Linked DNA regions of Methanotorris igneus Kol 5. Each later gene encodes a partner of the first gene's protein in a complex. Links are inferred from orthologs where the notes say so. Each region holds a gene or a part of one and is shown on either strand. Other genes may lie near its edges.

What was found.
Region 2: the proteins of hdrC (region 1) and METIG_RS06005 are in contact, whole or in part, in a cryo-EM structure (PDB 7BKB), measured with the Methanospirillum hungatei proteins. The link is inferred for Methanotorris igneus Kol 5 from one-to-one orthologs. Residues at the interface, in WP_011448820.1 of Methanospirillum hungatei: Arg18, Arg19, Tyr20, His21, Leu22, Asp24, Ile40, Asn42, Met43, Cys44, Tyr45, Gln46, Arg65, Leu66, Arg69, Val72, Leu73, Leu75, Glu78, Arg100; in WP_011448822.1 of Methanospirillum hungatei: Lys396, Tyr441, Glu455, Tyr458, Tyr459, Gln462, His463, Lys467, Phe468, Ile469, Phe488, Asp491, Leu493, Leu494, Arg496, Pro497, Val498, Asp499, Val500, Glu501.

What each region holds. Positions count from the first base shown.
Region 1 is NC_015562.1:437,058-444,870, forward strand. What follows is about bases 357-3,245. They hold hdrC (CoB--CoM heterodisulfide reductase subunit C), read left to right. Parts: upstream 357-1,451; coding sequence 1,452-2,039; downstream 2,040-3,245. Other genes in these bases: METIG_RS02060 (PocR ligand-binding domain-containing protein), read right to left, coding at 668-1,270; hdrB (CoB--CoM heterodisulfide reductase subunit B), read left to right, coding at 2,048-2,929; METIG_RS02075 (carboxymuconolactone decarboxylase family protein), read left to right, coding at 2,942-3,245. Also shown: more of METIG_RS02075, read left to right, coding at 3,246-3,256; METIG_RS02080 (class II SORL domain-containing protein), read left to right, coding at 3,303-3,653; METIG_RS02085 (rubredoxin), read left to right, coding at 3,688-3,843; METIG_RS02090 (MTH865 family protein), read left to right, coding at 3,855-4,133; METIG_RS02095 (MJ0307 family thioredoxin), read left to right, coding at 4,196-4,453; METIG_RS02100 (ferritin), read left to right, coding at 4,461-4,958; METIG_RS02105 (rubredoxin-like domain-containing protein), read left to right, coding at 4,982-5,161; METIG_RS02110 (peroxiredoxin), read left to right, coding at 5,265-5,951; METIG_RS02115 (rubredoxin), read left to right, coding at 5,999-6,238; METIG_RS02120 (DsrE family protein), read left to right, coding at 6,252-6,602; METIG_RS02125 (FprA family A-type flavoprotein), read left to right, coding at 6,646-7,812.
Region 2 is NC_015562.1:1,195,968-1,201,322, forward strand. What follows is about bases 2,462-5,355. They hold METIG_RS06005 (CoB--CoM heterodisulfide reductase iron-sulfur subunit A family protein), read right to left. Parts: upstream 4,944-5,355; coding sequence 2,979-4,943; downstream 2,462-2,978. Other genes in these bases: METIG_RS06000 (formylmethanofuran dehydrogenase subunit B), read right to left, coding at 2,462-2,872; METIG_RS06010 (4Fe-4S binding protein), read right to left, coding at 5,039-5,355. In the rest of the region: METIG_RS05990 (molybdopterin oxidoreductase family protein), read right to left, coding at 1-1,046; METIG_RS05995 (hypothetical protein), read right to left, coding at 1,060-1,416; more of METIG_RS06000, read right to left, coding at 1,568-2,461. UniProt on the Methanocaldococcus jannaschii protein: Part of a complex that catalyzes the reversible reduction of CoM-S-S-CoB to the thiol-coenzymes H-S-CoM (coenzyme M) and H-S-CoB (coenzyme B).

The DNA.
Region 1 (7,813 bases):
AAATGTTGTGCGTATGAAAAGTTTTTAAATTTAATAATCTTATTCCAAAAGAAAAAATGAAAATTTACTTTTTTAGAGATTTAGAAATTAAATGATTTTTATTTTTTGGATTCTTTTATAGTTGTGTGCGTTAGAAGTTGAATATAGCAATAAATTTTGTGGGGCATTAAGCATTAATTTCAAAATTTAATTTAAAAGGAGATAAATAAGTATGAAAAATTCGCACAATTGTGGTCATATTCGTAGATACTGTACCCAAATTAAAATTAAAAAATTAAAATTTAATTAAGTTTGGATTATGATTAGAGACAATGTTTTTTACCTTTTTGGTTGTCGCTAAGAAAGCACTGCCCTTTAGGGCAGTGATGAATTAGGGGATGTGGGTGAGGCAAGCATAAGTTATATATAATCGAAATTTTAGTATATCATTTATTGCCCTCAGTCCACGTTATTAATGGGTGGGATTCGGGCGAAATCAAAAAAGATTTCGCTATCCGAAGCTAACGCTTCGGTTTCAAAAATCCCATCGCTGGGGGCGTTGTGTTGAGAGAAGGTATCCCCGAATCTCCTAAATGGAGATAGGGGTAGTGGCTTTGGCGGAGCCGGGGAGGGTGAGGTTTTTAACCTCCGCTCTCCCGAAACTCCGCCCTTTAAGGGCGGAGAACCGTCATAGTAACGGTGGTAATTTAAACTTTTTTTGCTTTTTAGTTGAATTTATTATTTTAATCATCTCTGCAAGTAAATTGGTGATCTTTTTTTCAGAAATTGGTGATAACACCTCATTTAATATAATTTCAAATTTTCTCGCTTCCACACCTGAGCATTCTGAGATATAATCCAAATCTATTTTTTCCCCTTTAAGATAAACTCCACAAACTCCGCAACATCCCACCACCTCATTGTCTATCATTATGGGCAACATATACTTACCAAATTTGGACCCACAAGATGTCACAATTATGGGTGGTAACTTATCTTCCTTAACTATAATTATATTCCTTGAAGCAAAATCTTCAGCAATTAGACGTTCATCGCTATTTAAAAATTTTTTTACCAATTCGTATGATACTTGATTTGCTTTTTGGCATATCTTATTACAATCTGTGCCTTTTATAATTGAACATATGGGATTGCATACATATGATGGGTAAATCATATTTCCCTCGGTATCATATGTTGTTATATTAAGCCCATATTCTTTCGCAATTCCAGAGAAAACTATTATATTTTCAATTGCGATCTTCTTTATTAGTTTTTCATAATTATCCATTTTTTCACCCTATATTGTGTAAAAAACAAAGATTTACTATAGTTTGTTATAATTATTTAACTATTGAAATTTATATAGATTTTGTGCTATTTTCGTATCATGTTTAAATATTATTTGTAAATATTCGCACAAAAAGATATATATACATTTAAATGCAAACTTTTAAAATGGAGGTGGATTTATGCTCCTAAAATCCGAGAAAGACTTTGATAACAATTTTGTAAATGAAATTATAGAAACTGGAAGAACCATTCTTGGGGAGGGGCATGTTGCTTCTTTTAAAGCATGTTATCAATGTGGAACATGCACTGGAAGTTGTCCAAGTGGTAGAATAACTGCCTTTAAAACAAGAAAGTTAATAAAATATGCCCAATTTGGGATGAGGAAGTTTGCTGTAGAAAGTGAGGATTTATGGATGTGCACAACATGCTATGAATGCTATGAAAGATGCCCAAGGGAAGTAAAAATCACAGATATAATCAAAGTGATTAGGAATATTGCAGCAAGGGAGGGGAGAATGGCAAAAGCCCATAGAATGACTGCATTGTATGTATTTAAAACCGGGCATGCTGTTCCAATTAATGAAGAAACAAGAAAAGCAAGGAAATCAATAGGGTTAAGTGAAGTTCCCCCAACAACGCACAAATATCCTGAAGTGTTGGAGGTTATAAGGGGGATTATGAAGGATATGAAATTTTGCGATATTGTGGGAATATGCACTGAGAGTATGGAATTAAAACCTGTTGAATGGAAAGATATGTCTGAATAGGTGGTTTTATGGAATTTGCTTTTTTCTTGGGATGTATTGCACCAAATAGATATCCAGGAATCGAGGCAGCAACAGTTAAGGCATTAAAAATGCTTGGCATAGAAGTAGTTGATATGGAGGGGGCGAGTTGTTGCCCAGCTCCAGGGGTTTTTGGATCCTTTGACTTAAAAACATGGCTTGCATTGGCGGCAAGGAATTTGTGCGTTGCAGAAGAGATGGGCATGGATATAATAACAATATGTAACGGATGCTATGGTTCATTGTTTGAGGCGAATCACATCCTTCAAGAAAACAAAGAAGCAAGGGACATGGTAAATAAAGTTTTATCAAAATATGGGCTGGAATATAAAGGAACTGTTAAAGTTAGACATCTTCCAGAAGTTCTCTACTATGATTTAGGTGTTGATGCAATAGCAGAGAGCGTAAAAAAGCCCCTCAATATAAATGTTGCAGTTCATTATGGTTGCCACTACTTAAAACCAACCGATATAAAACATTTGGAAGGTTCCGAAAGACCGAAGTCATTGGATGAACTTGTTGAAGCACTTGGGGCTAAGTCAATACCTTATAGGGATAAAAATATGTGCTGTGGAGCAGGAGGGGGTGTTAGAGCAAGAAACCTCGATGTTGCATTAGAAATGACCGACAACAAATTAAGAAATATGAAAGAGGCAGGAGCAGATTGTGTTACAGAAGTTTGCCCATTTTGCCACCTTCAATTTGATAGAGGGCAAATTGAAATAAAGGAGAAATTTGGTAAAGAATACAACATACCAGTAATCCACTATTCACAACTATTGGGATTGGCTATGGGCATGTCGCCAAAGGATGTTGCTTTGGACTTACATTTTATATCAACTGAACCATTAATCAAAAAACTTGGATTATAAAAAGGTGATAAAATGAAAAATGAGGTTTTCTTTGGAGAAGGAATGAAAACAGTCAAAGAGAAGTATCCAGATTTGTATGAGGCAATTGTTAAATTAAATGAGGCAGCATTTACTGGAAAAGTTTTAGATTACAAAACTCAGAAGTTAATTGCAATAGGAATTGTTGCCTCAAAATGTGATGAGGTTGCAACAGAAAGACAGATGAGAAGTGGAATGAAAGAACTCGGCATTACAAAAGAAGAGATTGCAGATGTCTTAAGAGTTGTTCTATTAACAAGTGGAATGCCTGCATTTACAAAAGCAATGAAAATTTTGGAAAAATTGTAATGGCATATGCCTCAATTAAATTATTTAGTTTTGAAAGGGGAGAGCTATGAATTATTTCTGTGGAATAAACAGAATGAAAGAAGGAACAGACTTTGAAAAAAAGCACACTCCATTCATAGAATGCCCAGAAGTTGTTAAAGCAGATGAATATTTTGAGGTTAAAGTAACAACTGGAATCCCACATCCTATGGAAGATGGACATTTTATCCAATGGATTGAGCTGTTTATGTCTGATATTTATTTGGCAAGAGTTGATTTTACCCAATTCATGAAACCAGAAATAGTATTTGTTGTAAAAGCCCCTTCAAAAGGGCATGATAAGTTCACTCTTAAAGCCCTTATGAGATGCAATTTACACGGCATTTGGGAATATGAAAAAGAAGTTAAGGTTGAATAAAATAATGAATAAAATAACAAAGGAGGGATAGAGAATGGATAAGTACCAATGTATGTGTGGGTGGATATACGATCCAGAAGTTGGAGAACCTTCTCAAAACATAAAGCCGGGTACACCATTTGAAGCCCTTCCAGATACTTTTACATGTCCGCAGTGTGGATTAGGGAAAAATGCATTTAGAAAAATTTAGGGGGAGGGAGGTTGATAACAACAAACCACCCCTTATATGAAGCATTGAAGGACATTCAAGATTTTAAATTAAGATTGGTGGAGTTTTTTAAGGATAAAAAAGTATTTCCAATAAAAAGTAAGGTGGAACTTGCCAACGCATTACCATGTGGATTGTCATTACCATGTGGAGAGATAGAAGCTGGAGAATTGGTAAAATTGTTAAATGAAGATGATTTCCCAATAAAAGACGCTGAAGATTTGGCTGTGAAATTGGCAAATAAATGCTTAATTGAGAAGGAAAATAAATAAGAGAATCAAAACTTTGCAATTTTAATTTATAATTTTTGCTATTACTTAAAGATGGTGGTAAAATGTTAATTGAAGTCTTTACATCACCAATGTGTCCGCATTGTCCAGCAGCAAAGAAAGTTGTTGAAGATGTTGTGGGTAAATTGAGTTGTGATGATATTGAAGTAAAGTATATTGATGTAACGGAAGACCCTGGTAGCGTAGATAAATACAGTATTATGGCTGTTCCAACTATTGTGGTTGATGGTGAAGTCGCATTTGTTGGAGCTCCTTCCAAGGAACAATTTGAAAATTATCTAAGAGAAAAGTTGAATAGGTGAATCATGGATGATTAAAGAAAATATCTTAGATGCTTTAAATAAACAAATAAACAGAGAATTTTATTCCGCATATCTCTACTTATCTATGTCAGCTTATGCAGAATCTATTGGATTGAAGGGTTTTGCTCAATGGCTTAAAGTCCAAAGCCAAGAAGAATTGGATCACGCAATGAAGATATATGATTATGTCATAGAAAGAGGGGGAAAAGTAAAACTATACTCCATAGAAGAACCAAAGAGCGAGTGGTCATCAATTATTGAAGTATTTGAAGATGGATATAAACATGAAGTATCCATAACTCAATCAATAAATGATATCATGGATCTTGCAATGTCTGAAAAGGATTATGCAACAGTAAATATGCTTCAATGGTTTGTAACTGAACAAGTTGAAGAAGAAGCGTCCTTTTCAGAAATTTTGGATAAATTAAAGCTAATTGGAGATGATAAAAGAGGTTTATTCATGCTTGATAAAGAACTTGGACAGAGAACTTACTCTCCTTAACTACAAAAGATTTAGGTGGAAATATGACATGGTGGAAATGTTCTAACTGCGGATATTTATTTGAGGCAGATACAATCCCTGAAAAATGTCCAAACTGTGGTGAAAAATGTACTTTTTATGATGTGACATGCTATACACCAGAATGTGGATGCCAAGGTTACGATCCAAAATTGGTTGCAAGAAAAGATCCACGTATCCTCTAATAACTTAAGTTATCCTTGAATAGATTATCTAAACTACGAATACGAGTAAATACTAGTTAATTAAAAAATATTAAAAAAAATAAAAAACCCGGGAGGGGGCAAAATGTGTGAAGAAACAATTTGTTGCATTGAAGGAGGTAGAATGCCTTTAATAGGTGAAAAATTTCCAGAAGTTGAAGTAAAAACTACACACGGAGTTATTAAACTGCCTGATCACTATAAAGGTAAGTGGTTTGTTCTATTTAGCCACCCAGCAGATTTTACACCAGTTTGTACAACAGAGTTTGTAGGATTCCAAAAAAGATACAAGGAATTTAAAGAACTCAATACTGAACTAATTGGTTTGAGTATAGACCAAGTTTTCAGCCATTTAAAATGGATTGAATGGATAAAAGAAAAATTAAATGTGGAGATTGAGTTCCCTGTTATAGCAGATGATAGAGGGATATTAGCAGAGCAATTGGGAATGATAAGCCCATATAAAGGAAATAACACTGTGAGGGCAGTATTTGTTGTTGATGATAAGGGAATCATAAGGGCAATAATATACTACCCACAAGAAGTTGGAAGAAATCTTGACGAAATCGTGAGGTTAGTTAAAGCACTTCAAACATCAGATAAAAAAGGAATGGCTATGCCTGCAAATTGGCCAAATAACGATATACTTGGAGATAAAGTTATAATTCCACCAGCATCAACTATTGAAGAAATAAAACAAAGAAAAGAAGCTTGTAAAAAAGGAGAAATTGAATGTCTCGACTGGTGGCTATGTTATAAAAAATTGGAATAATCCAAACATTAATTTTTATAATTCATTAACTTTTTTGGTGAATAGAAATGGTTGAAATTAAATTATCCTGCAAATTGGATAATAGTTGTGAAAAACCAAGGTATAGGAAGTATAGGTGTAGGGTTTGCGGTTGGACATATGACCCATTAAAAGGGGATCCAAGCCAAAATATCCCACCAAAAACACCATTTGAAGAACTTCCAGATACTTGGGTTTGTCCAATTTGTAGAGGAAAAATTGGAAAAGAATCATTTGAACCCTTGGATGAATGGGTAGAATTTGATTGAAGGAGGGGATTTTATGAAAACGGCCTTTTTAGTATTTAGCTATGAAAAAAATGGAAAACCAAACATGCCTATAATGTTCCATACACTTTTATTTGCAAATGAGATGAAGGAAAAAGGAGATGAAGTAAAAATTATACTCGAAGGAGAAGGTGTAAATTGGGCAAAAGATTTGCTCAATGAAGATCATCCACTTAAAAATCATTTTGAAAAATTAAAAGATGATTTTGTTGTTTGTGAAGCATGTGCAAGCATGTTTGGAGTTAAAGAGAAAATTGAAGGAAAATTAAAGTTAGATAATGATTTATTTGGACATGTAAGCCTAAAAAAGTATTTGGATGATGGATATCAAATAATTGAATTATAAATGAAGAATTTAAAGTTTATTTAAAAATTTAAAAGTGGTATCTATGGTAGTAGAAATAAAAAAGGATATTTTCTGGGTTGGTGTGGTGGACTGGGAAATTAGGGACTTTCATGGTTATATAACCTCAAACGGTTCCACATACAACTCCTATTTAATAAAAGATGAAAAAAACGTTTTGATTGATACCGCTAAGGGTTACATGTTTGATGAATTAATCAGAGGAATTAGCAGAATTATTAATCCAGAGGACATTGACTATGTCGTTGTAAATCATGTAGAAACTGATCACAGCGGTTGTGTAGATAAAATAGTTGAACTTAGTGGAGCAACAGTAATTACGAATGAGAAGGGGAAAGAACATTTATCTTTACATTATGATACAAAGGATTGGGATTTTATTATTGTAGATAGCGGAGATGAAATTTCCATTGGAAAAAGAACTTTAAAATTTATAAAAACGCCTATGCTCCACTGGCCAGATAATATGGTGACGTACTGTAAAGAGGAAAAGATTTTATTCTCGAATGATGCATTTGGACAACACTTAGCAAGTTCTGAAAGATTTGATTATGAAGTTGGGGACGAGATCCTTGAGTATGCAAAGGAGTATTTTGCAAATATATTAATGCCTTATAAGATGCTTATTCCTAATGCAATAAATTCCTTAAAAGATTTAGAGATAGAGCTTATATGTCCATCTCATGGTGTTATATGGAAGGAGAAAAAAGATGAAATCATAAAAAAGTATCTTGATTGGGCAAATGATAAAATAGAAAACAAAGCGGTCATTGTTTATGATACAATGTATAACTCAACCAAAAAGATTGCCCATGCTATTGCTGATGGTTTAATGGAAAATGGTGTTAAAGTAGCGATATACAAAATTTCTGAAACTCCTATGAATACCATCATTAGAGAAATTTTAGATGCAAAATACGTTCTTATCGGCTCTCCAACATTAAATCAAAATGTTTTACCTAATATTGCAAAATTTTTAGCTTATATAGAGGGATTAAAGCCAACCAATAAAATAGGAGTCGCTTTTGGCTCCTATGGTTGGATGGAAATGGCAACTGAAAAGATAAAGGAGGTGTTTAGGAAGTTGAATTTTGAAATCGTTGATGATGAATGCTTAAAGGTCAAATTTGTCCCAAAAGAAGAAGATCTAAAAAAATGTTATGAGTTTGGCCTTAAATTGGGGAGTTCATAAT
Region 2 (5,355 bases), 760 kb from region 1 along the record:
TTTACTGCCTTATTTATTTTTTGTGTTCTCCTTTCTGTATTGGTGAATGTTCCCTCTTTTTCTGCCCAACATGCAGAAGGCAACACTACATCAGCAAGTTCTGCGGTTTCGCTCATTATAATATCCTGAACAACCAAAAATTCAACATTTTTTAATGCTTCATCATCAATTAATGCTGGATTTTCACCCATAATATAGAGGCATTTGACACTTTTTATCAAATTGATAATCTCATCCTTATTTAAAGCAGAAATGCCAACCATTGTAGCTCCAACGGTGTTGCAATGTTTTGCAATTGGCAATATTTTGCTATTTGTTTTTTCTGCCAATTTATATGCTAAATCACATTCTTCCTCTGTTGTTAGAGCATTAAATATTATAATTGAGTTCTTTTCACTGAGTTTCTTTACTATTTCATCATTGGGATTGCTTAAAAATTCCACAAAGTCATTAACCTTTATGAACTCATCTGAATTTAATTTGGTTATTTCTTTCTCTATTCTATCAATAACAATGACATCAGCCCCTTTTTCTTTTGCTTTAATTACTTTCCTTCCAATTAGGGCATTCTGTCCAAATACATCTCCAAATATTAAAATAACTTCTGCATTCTCAATGTCATCAATTGACGCAGTCTCTTTATCCAAACCAACTTTTGGGGAGTTGCATATACAATGCCCTATATTTTTAACTCCGAGAGTTTCTGCAAACTTTTTTAGTGCATAGTTATCTTCATTTGTGCATTTTCCAGAAGCAATAAAGCCAATATCTTCTGGATTGTAACTTTTTAATTTATTTGCTATTAACTCCAAAGCCTCATCCCAACTAACTTCAACAAACTTCCCATTTTTCTTAATTAATGGTTTTTTTAATCTCTTCTCATGGTAAATTATTTTGTAGCAGTTTTTTCCAGTTAAACAGTTTTTTCCTTCATTTATTGTATGTTTTTTGTATGGATAAGTCCCTACAACCTTGTCATTCTCAACAATTAAATCTATTCCACATCCAACGCTACAACTTGGGCATATTGTGTGTATAATTTTCATTCTACCACCTTGTTTATGATGCAACCTTTTGAGCGGGAATTTCTGCGAGTGGGAAATCTTTAACTTCAATATGTATTTCTTTTGTTATGGTTATCATATTTACTAAAATTTGAAATAAACTATCTAATATTGATTGCGAGATATCATCTGGAATGTGGTTAATACTTTCTTCAAACTCCACAGCACCCTCAATAACAAATAATGTTGGAAATTCCCCCTCCATTTTTAAATTGCATATATAACCAAATGAATTGTTACTTATTTTTTTGTATGTTATGTCCCAATTTACATCCAATTTTAAATTTGCATTTTTTGGATTTTCCTTTGGTCTTACTAATTTTAACTTTTCGATGCTTATTTTTATATTCATAATTATCACCGTATTACTCTACTTATGTTAATATCACCTTTGGTTGTTGTATATAAAATTTACTACTTAATTTAAATTTTTGTTATTATAATAATATAAATTTTAAAAAAGTATTACTAAATAACGAAAAAAATATAAGAAAATGTTATGATTACAAAAGTTCTTTGACTTTGCGGATAATTTTTTTCATGATTTCTCTGTCTGATAAAACGCCTTCTGGGGGCTCTATGACTTTTTTTAATTCAATAGGAACTCCATCCATTCTATAAGCAGTTCCTTCACATTCTACACCTGCAATTGCTGGGGGTAGAATAATGTTTGCCAATTCTGTCGTTGGGGTTCTGTGGGGCTCTATTGCTATTAGTGGGATTTCTGCCATTCCCTCCACAGCCTTATTTGGGAAGTGTGCTCCTGGATCAGAGGCAATGTTGAGCATAGCATCTGCCTCTTTCCTTATTAGTAAATCAGTTACACTCGTATCTCCCGGGTTGAATCTTGGGTATCCTCTTGAGTAATCTACACATAATGGAAAGCCAGAGACCCATGTACAGACCTGGTTGAATCCGTTTACGTTGTAGTGTCCTCTCATTGGAATGAGTGAGAATTTTGTGTAAGCATTTAAGTCAACAACCAATTGGATAGCATTGTCTATGTTTCTATGTTTGCTTTTTGATTGGGTAACTCCCATACCAAAGAATAGGATTCCAAATTGGGCGTTTTTAAGAATATCGACTGCCTCATAAATTAACTCAACTGGAATCCCTGCAACTTTGTCAACTTGCAACTCAAAATCTTTCAATACTGCCCTCATTGCACTTATTAACTCATAGTCCTTATGTTGCTCAACCTGTAAGTGGATATCAGCTAACTTTGCAGTATCTGTCTTTCTTGGATCAACAACTATTAAGGTTCTGTCACTTCTTCCTCTCTCTCTGAAAAATCCTCTCGCAAACACTCCATACCTACCCATGTGTCTTGGGTGTGCATGCATTGGGTTGCATCCCCAGTATATTACAACATCTGCTCTGTTCTTTACTTCCCCTAATGTGCAGATTGGATAGCCAACATCTTGCAGTGCCCAAACACTTGGCCCATGACAAACCTCTGCTGTATTGCTTACAACCCCTCCAACCATTTCGGCCAATTTCATTCCATACGCATGTGCGTGGCATTCAGTTGCTGAGAATCCATATAATATTGGTCTTTTAGCATTTACCAATATCTCTGCTGTTTTTTCTATTGCTGTGTCCCAATCCACTTTTTTGAAATCATCTTTTTTATTTTCCCTCATTAACGGCTCTGTATATCTAACTGCCCCATCTCTATGGGTAAATTTGCTGTGTCCAATTCTACATGCGTTTTTTGTTCCAACTATGTGGTTATTTTCAACATAGCATATTATGTCATCACACAACGTCCCACAAAATGGACACACCACGTCCTTTACTATCTCCATAGAACCACCTTAAATAATCTTTGTGCAATTTAACTGATTGAATAGAGAAATTTGAAAATTTGGAATAAAATTTGGAATTTAGGACTTTTAGGCATATACTATAGATTTATGCAGGGTCTTTGAATGCTCCTTCAATTTGCTTGAATAATTGAATAGTTTTGAAGTGTTTCTGTTCTAATGCTCCACTTGGACATCCAGCAGCACATGTTCCGCATCCTTTACACAACGCAGCAATAACCTCTGCAACCTTTCTACCATCTTTTTCAACTAACCTTGGGGCTCCATAAGGGCATTGTTTTACACAGACTCCACATCCACCGCAAATTTCTTCATTTACTGTTGCAACAATTGGTTCGACTTCAACTTCTCCCTTAGCCAATGGAATTGCAGCCCTTGCTGCCGCTGCGGAACCTTGTGCTACTGAAGCAGGAATATCTTTTGGTCCTTGACATGCCCCTGCTAAATAAACCCCATCTGTTGCTGTATCGACGGGTCTTAATTTTGGGTGTGCCTCCATGAAGAATTGGTCTGGTGTTCTTGAGATACCTAAGATTTTTTGGATCTCATCAGCTGATTTTGTTGGCACCATACCAACTGAAAGAACAACCAAATCATACTCCTTTTCGATTATTTCTCCCAATAAGGTATCTTCTGCTCTAACAATTAAGTTCTTGGTTTTTGGATCCTCTAAAATCTGAGCAGGTCTACCCCTTATGAATGTAATGCCATATTGTTTTGCACTTCTTTCGTAGAATTCCTCATATCCTTTGCTAAATGCCCTAATATCCATGTAGTAAATGTCTATCTCCGTATCTGGGGATTTTTCTTTGATTAATTGTGAGTTTTTCATTGCATACATACAACAGACATTGGAACAGTATTTGTTGCCAACTTTTGCATCCCTTGAACCAACACATTGAATGAATGCAATTCTCTTTGGTTTTTTACCATCGCTCAACCTAATTACTTTTCCTCCTGTTGGACCTGAGGCATTAATCATCCTCTCCAATTCAAGAGCAGTTATAACGTTGTCATAAACTCCATATCCATACTCTTCCCTAACTGTTGGGTCAAATACATCATAACCAATAGCACAAATTATTGTTCCAACCTCAACCTCAATGAACTCTGGTTTTTGGGAAAAGTCGATGGCATTAGGACCACAAACCTTAGCACATAATCCACATTCTATACAGTGTTCCTTGTCAATAGTGTATTTTGCTGGAACTGCTTGTGGGAATGGTTTGTAGATTGCTTTTCTCATTCCAAGACCCATATCAAATTCATTTGGCACATCTATTGGACAAACTTCTGCACACTGTCCACATCCAGTACATTTTGTTTCATCAATGTATCTTGGCTTTTTCATTATTGTAACCTTAAAGTTCCCAATGTATCCTTGGACATCTACAACCTCTGAATATGCGTAGAGTTTAACATTTGGATGTTTTGCAACATCAACCATCTTTGGAGCCAATATACAGATAGAACAGTCGTTTGTTGGGAATGTTTTGTCTAATTGTGCCATTCTTCCTCCAACAGAAGGGGATTTTTCAACCAGTATGGTCTCAAATCCCATATCTCCTAAATCTAATGCAGTCTGAATTCCAGCAACTCCCCCTCCAATAACCAATGCCCTTCTTGTAACTCCAACTTTGATGAATTCTAATGGCTCCAACAACCTTGCCTTTGCTACTGCCATTCTTACTAAATCTTTTGCCTTTTCTGTTGCTTTTTCCTTTTCATGCATGTGAACCCATGAACAGTGTTCCCTTATGTTTGCAAACTCGAATAAGAATGGGTTTAATCCTGCTTCAGCAACACATCTTCTAAATGTTGGCTCGTGTAACCTTGGAGAACAGGCAGCAACAACAACTCTGTTTAAATTGTATTCCTCAATATCCTTCTTAATCATCTCTTGCCCTGGGTCGGCACACATATATTTGTAATCTCTTGCAACAACAACATTTTTTAATGTCTTAGCAAATTCAGCAACTTCTGGACAATCAACGACTCCTCCAATGTTAACTCCACAATGACAGACATATACTCCGATTCTTGGCTCTTCCATGTTATCACCAAATGTTATTGGTAATTTAGTATATTTTGTTGATATTTGATTTATTAATTTGGTGATTGGTTTTTCTAATAAGAATGTGTAAAAAATTATTTCAATGCCAATGCATTTCTTTTAATCTTCTCACATGCTTCAACACACTTCAAGCACATTACACAGAATCCTTTTAATGGCATTTCGTTGTTGTCAGTTAACTCCAACACGTTATATGGGCAGATTTCAACACACTTGCCACATTTGTTACATAGATGTGGTTTGAATTCGATCCTGTTGTATTCTTTTCCGTTGTGGGTTATTTTACCTAACTTCAATGCACCTGTTGGACATGCCACTGTACATGCTCCGCATCTTACACACATTCTGAACTTTTCTTTTTCCTCCGTCTTCCTCTTTGTTGGAAGCTCCA